Regions from separate parts of the Desulfitispora alkaliphila genome, predicted to be linked through region 1. Evidence: riboswitches for the same ligand, from Rfam matches in the RefSeq annotation. Region 1 holds a riboswitch; each other region holds the start of a gene.
What was found. Region 1 has a riboswitch for S-adenosylmethionine ahead of metK (methionine adenosyltransferase). Riboswitches for the same ligand answer to the same signal wherever they lie in the genome.
Positions count from the first base shown of each region.

Region 1 (3,149 bases):
GGTGATTTGGTGAAAGTAGGAGAGGTGATGCAACGGAATGTTACCACAGTGGAAAAAGGAGAATTGGTGGGAAATGCAGCTAAGCTAATGACTAGTGGGTGCATTAGTGGACTCCCAGTTATGGATGGAGAAAAGGTTGTGGGAATGATTACGGAATCAGATGTTGTGCAGATGTTTATCCCGGGCATTTTGCGAGTGCTAGGGGAAGTCCCAAAGATTCCAGGGCTAGAAAAGTATTTGGAACGAATGGATGAGTTGGCCCAAAAGAAAGTGGAACAAATCGTCTCAACTCATGGTGCGGTTACCATTACCGAGGAAGTAGAACTAGGGGAAGCTATAGCGCTAATGGTTGCCAAAGGGGTAAAAAAATTGCCGGTTACAAAAGAAGATAAACTGGTTGGAATAATTACATATTCGGATATAATAAAAGTGGTTGCAGATAGATCGTAAGATAAAGGGAAAGACTTCACTCCATGAGTGAAGTTTCTTTTTTTTTATTTTACAGGTGACAAGACAGCTGCTCGGGTGTATAATGGTAAATATAATTTTAAGATAGGGGAGTGGAGATAGATGGATAAAGAGAATATGGAGAAGCAGTCCTTTCTACGTCGAAAGGGTGTGGAAATTTCCCTAAGGCGATATGGGATAGATGCATTGGGAGCAATGGCTTTGGGTTTGTTTTCATCTCTAATTGTAGGCTTAATTCTTCGAGTAGCTGGAGAACAGCTGGGAATAGGCTTTCTGGAAGAGATAGGGGCGTTGGCTTCTAGTATGATGGGACCAGCTATTGGGGTAGCTGTAGCATTTGGTCTAAAAGCGCCACCCTTTGTCCTGTTTGCATCGACCATAACTGGAGCTGCTGGCGCCCAGCTGGGGGGGCCTGCAGGAGCCTTTGTAGCAGCGCTAATTGGTGCTGAAATAGGGAAATTAATATCTAAGGAAACTAAAGTTGATTTAATAGTAACTCCAGCTACTACAATTATTACCGGAGTAGCTGTAGCCCAAGTGATAGGCCCGAGAATATATAATTTTATGATAGAATTTGGAAATCTGATAATGATTGCTACTGAGATGCATCCAATACCTATGGGAATTATAGTTGCCAGCTTGATGGGCTTAGCATTGACTGCACCTATTAGCAGTGCAGCAATTGCCATTATGATGGAGTTAGGAGGCTTGGCCGCAGGGGCAGCCACAGTGGGTTGTGCTGCTCAGATGGTAGGGTTTGCAGTAATTAGCTACAGGGATAACAAGATGGCGGGGTTAATGGCCCAGGGCTTAGGTACATCCATGCTTCAGATTCCTAACATTGTAAAGAACCCCATGATCATAGTACCGCCAACCGTGGCAGGAGCCATACTGGGTCCCTTTGTAACAACAATTTTTCCTATGTATAATAATCCTGCAGGGGCGGGAATGGGAACAGCTGGCCTGGTAGGGCAAATTGGCACCATGGACGTGATGGGAATGGGTTCCCTTCCTCTGATTATAGCGTTCCACTTTATATTGCCCGCAGCAATAGCTTTGGCCGTAGCTATTGTCATGCGAAAGGCAGGCTTAATCAAAGCAGGAGATATGAAACTAGACCTATAAAATAAATTTTGGGCGAAAATTTGCTTTCTGTAGGAGGAAACGATATAATAATGTCGAATAAAGTTTAGAATTCTTATCTAGAGAGGTGGAGGGACAGGCCCGATGAAACCCGGCAACCAACTGGAAACAGTTAGGTGCCAATTCCTGCAGGCTAGGGCCTGAGAGATAAGAGGGGAATGATAGACCTCTCGTATTTAGCGAGAGGATTTTTTTTTGCACCATAGGAAAGTATTTTCTTTAATCAAAAAGGAGGTTTAAATATATGGCCAAAAAGAGACTATTCACCTCAGAATCGGTTACCGAGGGACATCCGGACAAAATGGCAGATCAGATTTCTGATGCTATTTTAGACGCTATTTTTAGCCAGGACCCCAATGCCAGAGTAGCTTGTGAGACTGCAATTACAACTGGTATGGTACTGATAACAGGTGAAATTACAACTAATTGCTATGTGGACATACCAAAAACTGTAAGAAATACCGTAAGAGAGATTGGATACACTAGAGCCAAGTATGGTTTTGACTGTGATACCTGTGCAGTTTTAACGGCTATCGATGAACAATCACCTGATATTGCCCTTGGTGTAGACCAGGCGCTAGAATCTAAAAAGGGGGAAATGAAGGATAGTCAGATTGAGTCCACTGGTGCGGGCGATCAGGGAATGATGTTTGGCTTTGCTTGTAATGAAACTGAAGAGTTAATGCCCTTACCAATAGCTCTTTCTCACAGACTGGCACGAAAGTTAGCTGCCGTGAGAAAAAGCGGTGAATTAGAGTATCTTCGTCCTGATGGCAAGACTCAGGTTACAGTAGAGTATATGGACGACAAGCCTGTACGAATTGATACTGTGGTAATCTCAACTCAGCACGCACCACAAGTTGAATTAGAGCAAATAGAACGAGATTTAATTGCGAAAGTGGTAAAGCCCATTGTTCCAGAAGAGTTACTAGATGATGAAACCAAATATTTGATAAATCCTACTGGCAGATTTGTTGTGGGTGGCCCTCAAGGAGATGCGGGTCTAACAGGGCGAAAAATTATAGTAGATACTTATGGGGGTTATGCTCGACACGGTGGAGGTGCCTTCTCAGGAAAGGATCCCACAAAGGTTGACCGCTCTGCCGCCTATGCTGCTAGATATGTGGCTAAAAATGTGGTGGCTGCTGGCTTGGCCGATAAGTGCGAAGTGCAATTGGCCTATGCAATTGGAGTGGCAAAACCGGTATCGGTTATGGTAGAGACCTTTGGAACAGAAAAGGTTCCAGTGGAAAAGATAGAGGAATTAATAGAAAAGAACTTTGACTTGAGACCTGCTGCAATCATCAGAGATTTGGAGTTGCGCAGACCTATTTATAGACAAACAGCTGCCTACGGGCACATGGGTAGAACAGATATAGATCTGCCATGGGAAAAGACGGACAAAGCTGATGCCTTGAGGGCAGAGGCTGCAAAGAGCTAACACCTTTTGGTGTTAGCTCTTCTTTAATTACCGCTGTATTGACAATTATCACTGTGCCCATGGCACTGTTTTTAAAAGATCACTAAAGTCGGGTTGG
Region 1 covers NZ_JBNPXS010000005.1:2,686-5,834, reverse strand. Annotated here, with positions in the region: gene GGQ84_RS02945 (CBS domain-containing protein) at 10-450, shown strand; gene GGQ84_RS02940 (PTS sugar transporter subunit IIC) at 571-1,593, shown strand; SAM riboswitch class I at 1,664-1,765, shown strand; gene metK (methionine adenosyltransferase) at 1,856-3,052, shown strand; gene GGQ84_RS02930 (copper amine oxidase N-terminal domain-containing protein) at 3,101-3,149, opposite strand, start outside.

Region 2 (3,149 bases), on a different contig from region 1:
TACGATAACCCTGAATGGGAAATGCCAAAGCTGAACCAGGATGAGATCGGTATAGTTGCTGAAAATATGGGACATCCTTTATTGTCTAGACAGGTGCGGGTATGTAATGACTTAGAAATAAAGCCTCCAGCAGATATCCTGCTAATAACCGGATCCAATATGTCAGGGAAGAGTACTTTATTGCGTACTATAGGCATTAATCTTGTGCTAGCATACGCGGGAGCGCCTGTATGTGCGCGCAAGTTTCAATGTCCATTGCTGAATGTTTATACTTGCATGCGCGTAAGTGATAATTTAGAAGAGAGTACGTCTTCTTTTTATGCAGAATTATTGCGGATAAAGAAAATTGTAGAAGCATCTAAAAGTGAGAAAGTATTCTTTTTATTAGATGAAATCTTTAAAGGCACCAATTCCCTTGATAGACATGATGGGGCAAAGATGCTCATAAAAAAGATGAAAAAGATGGGGGCAATGGGCTTGGTATCTACTCACGATTTAGAGTTAGGACAGCTCGAGCAAGAAACCAATGGGTGTGTAATTAATTTCCATTTTCGTGAGTACTACCGAGGTGGTAAGATACAGTTTGATTATAAACTGCGGTCGGGCATCTCTACAACCAGGAATGCCATGTATTTGATTAAAATGGCTGGTATTGATTAGTATGAAATATAGCGGTTCCTCGAGGAGCCGCTATAGCTATATTACCTATTAAGTAACTTTTGGTTTTCGGAGACTGGATATCTTAGTAACATCGTAAGGAGTTTCTTGATATACATAGTAGTTTAACCAATTGGCAAATAGCAAATTGGCATGAGCCTTCCAAGTTACCAAAGGGTCTGCAGAAGGATCGTCATTAGGAAAGTAGTTTTTAGGCACAGTAATGTTTTTGCCTTGATTTATATCTCGCTCATATTCTAGTTTCAATGTCTCTGGATCATATTCCGAGTGTCCTGTTACAAATATTTGACGCCCATCTTTAGACCCCACCATATAAACTCCGGCCTCGGGAGAAACAGATAATACCTCTAATTCAGGTACTTTTTCAATGTCCTCTAGCCTCACTTCGGTATGCCTGGAGTGAGGCACATAAAAAAGATCATCAAAACCTCGAAGTAACTTAACATTTTTTTTGCAAGTTATGTGGGGAAATACACCAAATTTTTTCTCTGTTAAAGAGTGTTTAGGGATACCGTAATGATGACAAAGGCCTGCTTGAGCACCCCAGCAAATGTGGAAAGTGGACGTAACATTTTCTGTAGTCCAATCCATAATGTCTTTTAGTTCATTCCAGTAATCTACTTTATTAAAATGCAATTGCTCAACTGGCGCTCCTGTGATTATCATTCCGTCAAATTTTTCATTTTTAATATGAGAAAAAGTCTTGTAAAAAGTCTGCAAGTGCTCGGGGTGAGTATTTTTTGATGTATGGGTAGCTGGATGCAATAATACCACGTCTACTTGCAGTGGAGTGTTACCTATTAGTCGCAACAACTGAATTTCTGTAGCTATTTTTGTGGGCATAAGATTTAATATAGCTACGCGTAAAGGACGAATATCCTGGGTTTGAGCTCTGTTTTCATTCATTACGAAAATATTTTCTTGGCTTAATATTTCTGTAGCGGGTAAATTATCTGGTATTTTTACAGGCATAGAAAGCACCTCCTAAATCTATAAAATAAAAAAACTCTCCCTGAGATGAAGGAGATGTTAATTGCAATACTTTTCTCTCATCTCTAGGTTAATATAACCTACAGGAATTAGCACCTTGCACTAGTAGTGCTGGTTGCCGGGCTTCACTGGGCCAGTCCCTCCACCGCTCTTAATAAGAGATACTTATAAGAATATATTAAATTTATTTAAATTTATCACTAGTAGCAGGAGATGTCAAGGAAAAGCTGCAGAGGAATCCTAAACATTTTGTGGAAGTAAAAAATATTGGGTAATACTAAATCTTGTGAGGTGATTATATGGAATTAATTGATGCTATTCGAGCTAGAAGAAGTATCAGGAAGTTTAAAGAGGACCCGGTTCCTGATAAGCTGGTTCGCGAATTACTGGAAGCAGCAAGACTTGCTCCGTCTGGGGTGAATTTACAGCCGTGGCGTTTTGTAGTTGTAAAGAGTTCAGAGTCTAGGGCTAAGCTAGCAAAAGCCACACCCTTGTCTTTTGTAAGCAAAGCACCTGTGGTTATTGTCTGTTGTGTAGACACCCAAATCTTAACCAAGAATGCGATTATGGATAGAGCGACAGAATTGAAAGAATCGGGGGCATTTGTGGGAACTGACTTAGAAGGATTTGAACCAGAGAATTATGCAGACAAAAAGCAAAAGATGGAACAACATGCTGCTATGGCGTATATGAGTCTAAATACTGCTATTGCAATAGACCATATCACCTTGAGGGCGGAAGACTTGGGGCTAGGAAGTTGTTGGGTGATGATGTTCAGTCAGGGTAAAGTAAAGCAGGCAATTGAGCTAGAGGATAGATATCACGTTGTGGCATTGTTACCTATTGGATATCCGGATCAGCATCCTAACCAGAGGCCTAGACTGTCATTAGAGGAGATTATTATAAAAGAGGTTTAGGAGAATTCAGTTCTATACTTTTAAAGGATGCTTAGAAGTTTAAGCATCCTTTAAAAATTCGGTTATTTTGGGTTTCTGTTAAGCTTTTCTTTAATACTAGGATAAAGCTCTAAATTACTGTGAGGGAGAAACAATCCTGAAGTATATTTATTCATAAAATCCTGGTTAGCATTCATTTCAAAATAAGTAATTCTTCTGGCTATTTCTTCAAGTTCCTGGCGCTTTTGTTGAGATAACAGAGCTAATTTAGCTCCCGTCCCAGAACTATTTCCCAGCTTAACTATGCGCTCTCGTGGCAAGTCTGGGTATAAACCGATTGTAATAGCTGACTCAGTATCTAGGTAGTTACCAAAAGCTCCTGCTGTATAGAAGTGTTTGATGTCCTCCATAGGACAACCAACTGCTTCTAAGAGTACAGAAATAGAGGCGTTAACAGCTCCCTTTGTTCTTATTAAATTTTTCAAGTCCGATTGAGATATGCAGATATCCAGGCCGTTGGCACTTTCTTCAGCTGAGACAAGGGTGTAGGAATTTGTATTTTGTTTAAAATAGCCTTTACGGTCG
Region 2 covers NZ_JBNPXS010000008.1:49,649-52,797, reverse strand. Annotated here, with positions in the region: gene GGQ84_RS04685 (MutS family DNA mismatch repair protein) at 1-660, shown strand, start outside; gene metA (homoserine O-acetyltransferase MetA) at 709-1,650, opposite strand; SAM riboswitch class I at 1,725-1,829, opposite strand; gene GGQ84_RS04675 (nitroreductase family protein) at 1,968-2,585, shown strand; gene GGQ84_RS04670 (ASKHA domain-containing protein) at 2,648-3,149, opposite strand, start outside.
Region 2: linked by a shared signal. The riboswitch ahead of metA (homoserine O-acetyltransferase MetA) and the one ahead of metK (methionine adenosyltransferase) in region 1 are both predicted to bind S-adenosylmethionine.

Region 3 (3,149 bases), on a different contig from region 1:
TATTGGACTGGTCGTTCTTACAGACGGGTCAATCTCAGACATACCAAGAGAAAACTATGAAGAGGCTGAGGAGCGAGTAATCGCTGAGCTAAAAGAGCTAAATAAACCATTTTTAGTTATCCTAAACTCAACAAACCCCTATAGTGCTCAAGTATCAGAGCTAGCAGGTGAGCTAGAGGAAAAATATGATGTGCCAGTGTTGCCAATAGATTGCCTCAACCTAACAGAAGATGACATTCTAAAGGTATTAGAAGAAAGTCTCTACGAATTCCCAGTCAAAGAGGTAAACATTAGTTTGCCAAAGTGGGTGGAAGAATTAGAGTACAGTCATTGGCTGAAAGAGCAGTTTGAAACAGCTGTTAAAGAAAGCGTGGGGCAAGTTAAAAGGCTTAGGGATATAGATTATGCTCTAGAGAACCTGAGTGTCTATGAATTTGTTAAGGCAGTAAACTTGACTAATATGGATCTAGGAACGGGAGTAGCTTCAATTGACCTAAAAGAATCAGAAGGACTATTCTATAAGGTATTGCAAGAGGTAAGTGGCTTTGAGATTGAAGGGGAGCATCACCTATTGAGCCTCATGAAAGAGCTAAGTGTGGCTAAGCGTGAATACGACAAAGTTGCCCAGGCACTCCATGAAGTGGAAGAGCATGGCTATGGAGTTGTCACACCACAAGTTGATGAAATGACTTTAGATGAGCCTGAGCTAATTAGAACAGGGGGCAGATTTGGAGTAAAGCTTAAGGCAAGTGCGCCTTCTTTACACATAATCAAAGCCAACATAAACACAGAAGTTACACCGCTTATTGGCACTGAGAAGCAGTGTGAAGAGCTGGTTAGATACATTGAGAATGAGTTTGAAGAAAACCCCACAAAAATTTGGGAATCCAATATTTTCGGAAAGTCCTTGCATGAATTGGTTCGTGAGGGTATTCAGAACAAACTATATCGCATGCCAGACAACGCTCAGACCAAACTGCAGGATACACTGCAGCGCATTGTCAATGATGGCAGTGGTGGACTCATATGCATTATAATCTAAAGTCGGCTAGTCCGACTTTATTTTTTCTTTCAAAATAGGTTGACATAAGCGTCTAGTATTGATATACTACTGAAAAACACATACGTTTTCTTATCCAGAGAGGTGGAGGGACTGGCCCAATGAAACCCGGCAACCGGCTCACATGAGCAATGGTGCCAAATCCTGCAGGTGTATACCTGGGAGATAAGAGAGGCTTTTTGCTAAGTACAACCACCCTCTTCTTATCTAAGAAGAGGTTTTTTGTTTACCAAAAATAAATGAGGAGGTAATGTTGATGACCAAAGAAGAAAACTTAAAGTTAGATACCCTAGCAGTACATGGAGGCCAGCAGCCTGACCCTACAACTGGCTCAATGGCAGTACCTATTTACCAGACTACTTCTTATGCTTTTGAAAGTAGTGAGCATGCAGCTAATCTTTTTGCCTTAAAAGAACCGGGAAATATATATACTAGGATTATGAATCCTACCACGGACGTTTTTGAAAAGAGGATAGCCCTATTAGAGGGTGGGGTTGGAGCTTTAGCAGTAGCTTCAGGACAAGCAGCAGAAACTCTAGCAATACTCAATCTAGCTAAGGCTGGGGATGAAATCGTTGCGGCTAACAGCCTCTACGGTGGCACCTATAACCTATTTACCCACACCTTGCCCAAAATGGGAATCAAGGTTAGGCTTGTAGATCCTGATAACCCTGAAAACTTTAGAGAAGCTATTAACGAAAAGACAAAAGCTGTATATGGAGAAATCATGGGTAACCCTAAGCTTAACGTTTTGGATATAGAGAAAGTAGCCCAAATAGCTCATGAAGCTGGAGTTCCTCTGATTGTAGATAACACAGTGGCTACGCCTTACCTGTGCAAGCCCTTTGACTTTGGCGCAGATATTGTGATCCATTCGGCTACCAAATTTATTGGCGGCCATGGAACTAGCATAGGTGGTGTAATTGTGGACTCGGGGAAATTTGATTGGAGCAATGACAGGTTTCCCGAATTTACAGACCCTGACCCAAGCTACCACGGAATCAAATTCCACGAAGCATTTGGACAGTCAGCATTTATTGTTAAGGCTAGAGTACAGCTACTGCGAGACATAGGAGCGTCCATCAGTCCCTTTAATGCCCATCAACTGCTCCTAGGCTTAGAAACCCTGCATTTGCGGATGGAACGTCACAGTGCTAATGCGCTGGAGATAGCTCAGTACTTAGAAGAGCACCCAGAAGTGAGCTGGGTCAGCTATCCTGGGTTAAAAAGCCATCCATCTCATGAGCTAGCGCAAAAATACTTAAAAGCTGGTACAGGTGCAATTATGACCTTTGGCTTAAAGAGAGGAAAAGAAGCAGGACCTAAATTTATCGAAAACCTAAACCTATTTTTCCACCTGGCAAACATAGGAGATGCCAGATCTCTAGTAATTCATCCGGCAACAACCACTCATCAACAGTTAACAGAAGAGCAACAGATTAGTTCTGGAGTTACCGGGGATATGGTTAGGCTGTCAGTGGGTATCGAAGCGGTGGAAGATTTGAAAGCAGACTTAGATAATGCTCTAGAAAAGTGCAAGTTTATTGAATAATAGTAAAAATTCAAAATCGGAAAATAGGGGCGTAAGCCTCTATTTTTCTATTATTAAGTATTGCAAAAGCTGGATAGAGTTGCTATAATGTCTATCATACATAGATAAAAATCCACGGCTGAGAGACAAGGGAGTGGCTAATTTGAAAAAACAAAAATTTTTTATGATTAGCTCTGAGATACTGCCAGAAGCAATCATGAAAACTGCTAAGGCAAAAGAGATACTGGCAAAGGGTGAAGCGGAAACAGTAAATGAAGCAGCGGAATTGGCTGGTATTAGCAGAAGTGCATTTTACAAATACAAAGATGGGATTTTCCCCCTTTACAGAGACAGTCACAACAAAATTGTCACCATTTCTCTTGATTTAGAACATAAAAGTGGTGTTTTGTCAAAAGTACTTAACTCAGTTGCAGCTGAAGGTGGAAACATTTTAACCATAAACCAAGGACTGCCCCTACAAGGTCTCGCCAATGTGACCCTATCTATAGAAACTACAGAGATGAATGTGACAACAGAGGATCTTTTAAACACTTTAGG
Region 3 covers NZ_JBNPXS010000010.1:68,152-71,300, forward strand. Annotated here, with positions in the region: gene spoIVA (stage IV sporulation protein A) at 1-1,042, shown strand, start outside; SAM riboswitch class I at 1,130-1,232, shown strand; gene GGQ84_RS05525 (homocysteine synthase) at 1,317-2,612, shown strand; gene GGQ84_RS05530 (ACT domain-containing protein) at 2,755-3,149, shown strand, end outside.
Region 3: linked by a shared signal. The riboswitch ahead of GGQ84_RS05525 (homocysteine synthase) and the one ahead of metK (methionine adenosyltransferase) in region 1 are both predicted to bind S-adenosylmethionine.

Region 4 (3,149 bases), on a different contig from region 1:
TCTAATAGAATTCCCCTCAAGATTGATGTTACTATCTGTTAGAGTTACTTCTTCCCGCCCCTTTTCTAACTTATAGATACCATAATGATACCGAGGCTTGGAAATCAGCTTTATCTCTTCAATACAGCTTTGAATTACTAGCTCTAGATTATAGTCAATGGTCTGACCTTTATAACCCAGATAACGCAGCACCTCATCTCGATTAATTTCCATTGGGTCACCTCTCTTCCCTCTAGATTGCCTGACTTAAATTTTTAAGTTTACCCACTATTGCTCTGGCAATTTGAGGTTGATTCATAGTGTAAATATGGACTCCATCTACCCCATTGCTTACTAGCTCCTCCGCCTGCTCTGCTGCATATTCAATTCCCCATTTTTTCAAGGATTCAGGATTGTTCTCGTATTTTACCAAGAGCTTAATTACCTTAGCAGGTAGGGAAGCGCCACACATATAAATCATCTTTTCAACTTGCTGCTTACTTAAAATAGGCATTATTCCAGCGGATAGTTTGCAATCTATTCCAGCCCTGTCTAGCTTTTCTTTAAATCTATAGAAAAGCTGGTTATCAAAAAACAGCTGAGTAATTAAGAAGTCTGCTCCTACATTTACTTTTTGCTTTAGATATTCTAAATCCCGCTGCACATCACTGCATTCAATGTGGCCTTCAGGATAAGCAGCAGCCCCCACACAAAAACTTCCTTTTGCTTTTATCTCTTCTATAAGGTCTACTGCATAATTATATCTAGCTTGTCCTCGCTGGTTATAATTTTTAGGGTAATCACCTCTCAGTGCTAGTACATTATATAGATTATTTTGCTTTAGCTTTTCTAAGGTGCTCTTGATTTCTTCCTCTGTACTAGTGATACAAGTGAGGTGAGCTAAGGCTTCAATCTCGTATTTTCTTTTGATAAGTGAAGCAATATCAATTGTGCTCTTGCTACCTGAGCCTCCGGCTCCATAGGTGACACTAATAAAATCAGGTCTTAAATGAGCTAGTTCATCGATAGTTTTGTAGATTGTATCAATATCCCCATCTTTCTTTGGCGGAAATACCTCAAATGAGATAACAGTTTTTTTTTGCTCGAAAATGTCTCCAATATGCATTGATGTCAGCTCCTTATTGATTGTCTGTTTAATTAAACATAAAAAGCCCCTTCTTTTCGTAAGAAGAGGCGTCTTAAAGGCATAAAGCCATACTTGAAAAACTCTCTTCCTATCTCTCAGCTAAAAATAGCTGCAGGAATTGGCACATTTTCAGCTAATGCTGACTGTTGCCGGGCTTCATCGGGCCAGTCCCTCCACCACTCTTGATAAGAAATTTATTATTTATATTTAATTTTATTTATGATAACATTATTTGTTGGTGTTGTAAAGGCTAATCCAAGTGTCTGCGCTGTTGAATTATGAATTTCCTGCAAAAGCTCCGGGTTCTCCATCAGTGACTTCCCATAAGAAGGAATCATTTCTTTGATTTTCGCTTCCCACTCTTCCATGTTTTGTGGAAAACACTTTTTGAGTACCTCAAGCATAACGTGAACCACAATAGAAGCACCTGGAGAAGCTCCTAGTAATGCTGCAGCTGATCCATCTTCAGCAGTAATCACTTCCGTACCAAATTGAAGTGTTCCTTTGCCACCTGCCTCAGTATCCTTGATAACTTGCACACGCTGGCCGGCTACTACTAGATCCCAATCTTCGCTTTTGGCGTTAGGGATAAATTCACGTAATTGTTCCATTCGCTGTTCTTTGGATAACATAACTTGCTGAATAAGGTATTTTGTCAACGCCATCTCTTTTGCGCCTGCTGCCAACATAGTTAAGACATTATCCGGTTTTACGGAAGTTAATAAATCAAATATTGAACCCTGTTTTAAGAACTTTGGTGAGAAGCCCGCAAATGGCCCAAACAGCAGCTCCTTTTTATTGTCAATAAATCTGATATCAAGGTGGGGGACAGACATTGGCGGAGCACCAACCTTAGCTTTACCGTATACCTTTGCATAGTGCCGTTCTACAACAGATGGATTATTACATGCCATAAATATTCCGCTTACCGGAAAGCCTCCAATATGTTTCCCTTCAGGAATACCGGACTTTTGCAGTAAATGTAGGCTTCCTCCCCCGCCTCCAATAAAGACGAATTTTGCAGTATGCCGTTCCACAGTACCGCTGTGGAGATTCTGCACTTTCAACTCCCACAATCCGTCACTGGTGCGTTTAATATCCTTAACATTATGCTTATATCTAATGTCAGCATCTTTTCTGTCCAAATGGTCAAATAACATCCGTGCTAAAGCACCAAAATTCACATCAGTTCCATATTCGGTTTTCGTTGCAGCTATTGGTCCATTAGACTTACGCCCCTCCATCATAAGTGGAAACCATTCTTTTAGGTCTTCTGGGTCATCAGAAAATTCCATCCCGTGAAACAAAGGGTTATTTGCCAGGGCTTCAAAACGCTTTTTTAAAAACGCTACATTCTGATCTCCTTGTACAAAGCTCATATGAGGTAGTCCCATGATAAAGTCCTGAGGATTACTTATCAGGTTTCTATTTACAAGATAAGACCAAAACTGCATTGAAACCTGAAATTGCTCATTGATTGTTATAGCTTTGTTAATATCTATAGATCCGTCCGGCTGTTGAGCAGTGTAGTTAAGCTCACATAGCGCCGCATGTCCCGTTCCCGCATTATTCCATTCGTTAGAGCTCTCCCCTCCTGCTTTCTCCAACTTCTCAAACACTGTAATTTCCCATCGGGGTACTAATTCTTTCAAAAGTGTCCCTAAAGTGGCACTCATTATGCCTGCACCAATCAAAACAACGTCTGCTCTACTTGTTTTATTACTCATTTTTACCGTCCTTATACCTTAATATTTGCAGAAAGGATGCAAGTGCAACTAGTCATACACCTTTTCTAATTAATTATATATTAATATATTTTATCAGAATTTTGCATAGATTAAAACAATTATTTTGTATAAACATTTAAGAACCACTATGTATGTTATACCAAAAATACAAGTTTCTCTTAAGAAGTCAAAATATCTTCTAAAAATTCATCAGAAACTTTATATTCTTTTGGTCTTTGAGTTACTAATTTAACAAATCCATCTCCTTCTAAGTTACTCATTATTTGATTTACTTT
Region 4 covers NZ_JBNPXS010000001.1:79,392-82,540, forward strand. Annotated here, with positions in the region: gene GGQ84_RS00415 (vitamin B12 dependent-methionine synthase activation domain-containing protein) at 1-213, opposite strand, end outside; gene metF (methylenetetrahydrofolate reductase [NAD(P)H]) at 233-1,105, opposite strand; SAM riboswitch class I at 1,212-1,318, opposite strand; gene GGQ84_RS00425 (malate:quinone oxidoreductase) at 1,324-2,853, opposite strand; gene GGQ84_RS00430 (Fic family protein) at 3,033-3,149, opposite strand, start outside.
Region 4: linked by a shared signal. The riboswitch ahead of metF (methylenetetrahydrofolate reductase [NAD(P)H]) and the one ahead of metK (methionine adenosyltransferase) in region 1 are both predicted to bind S-adenosylmethionine.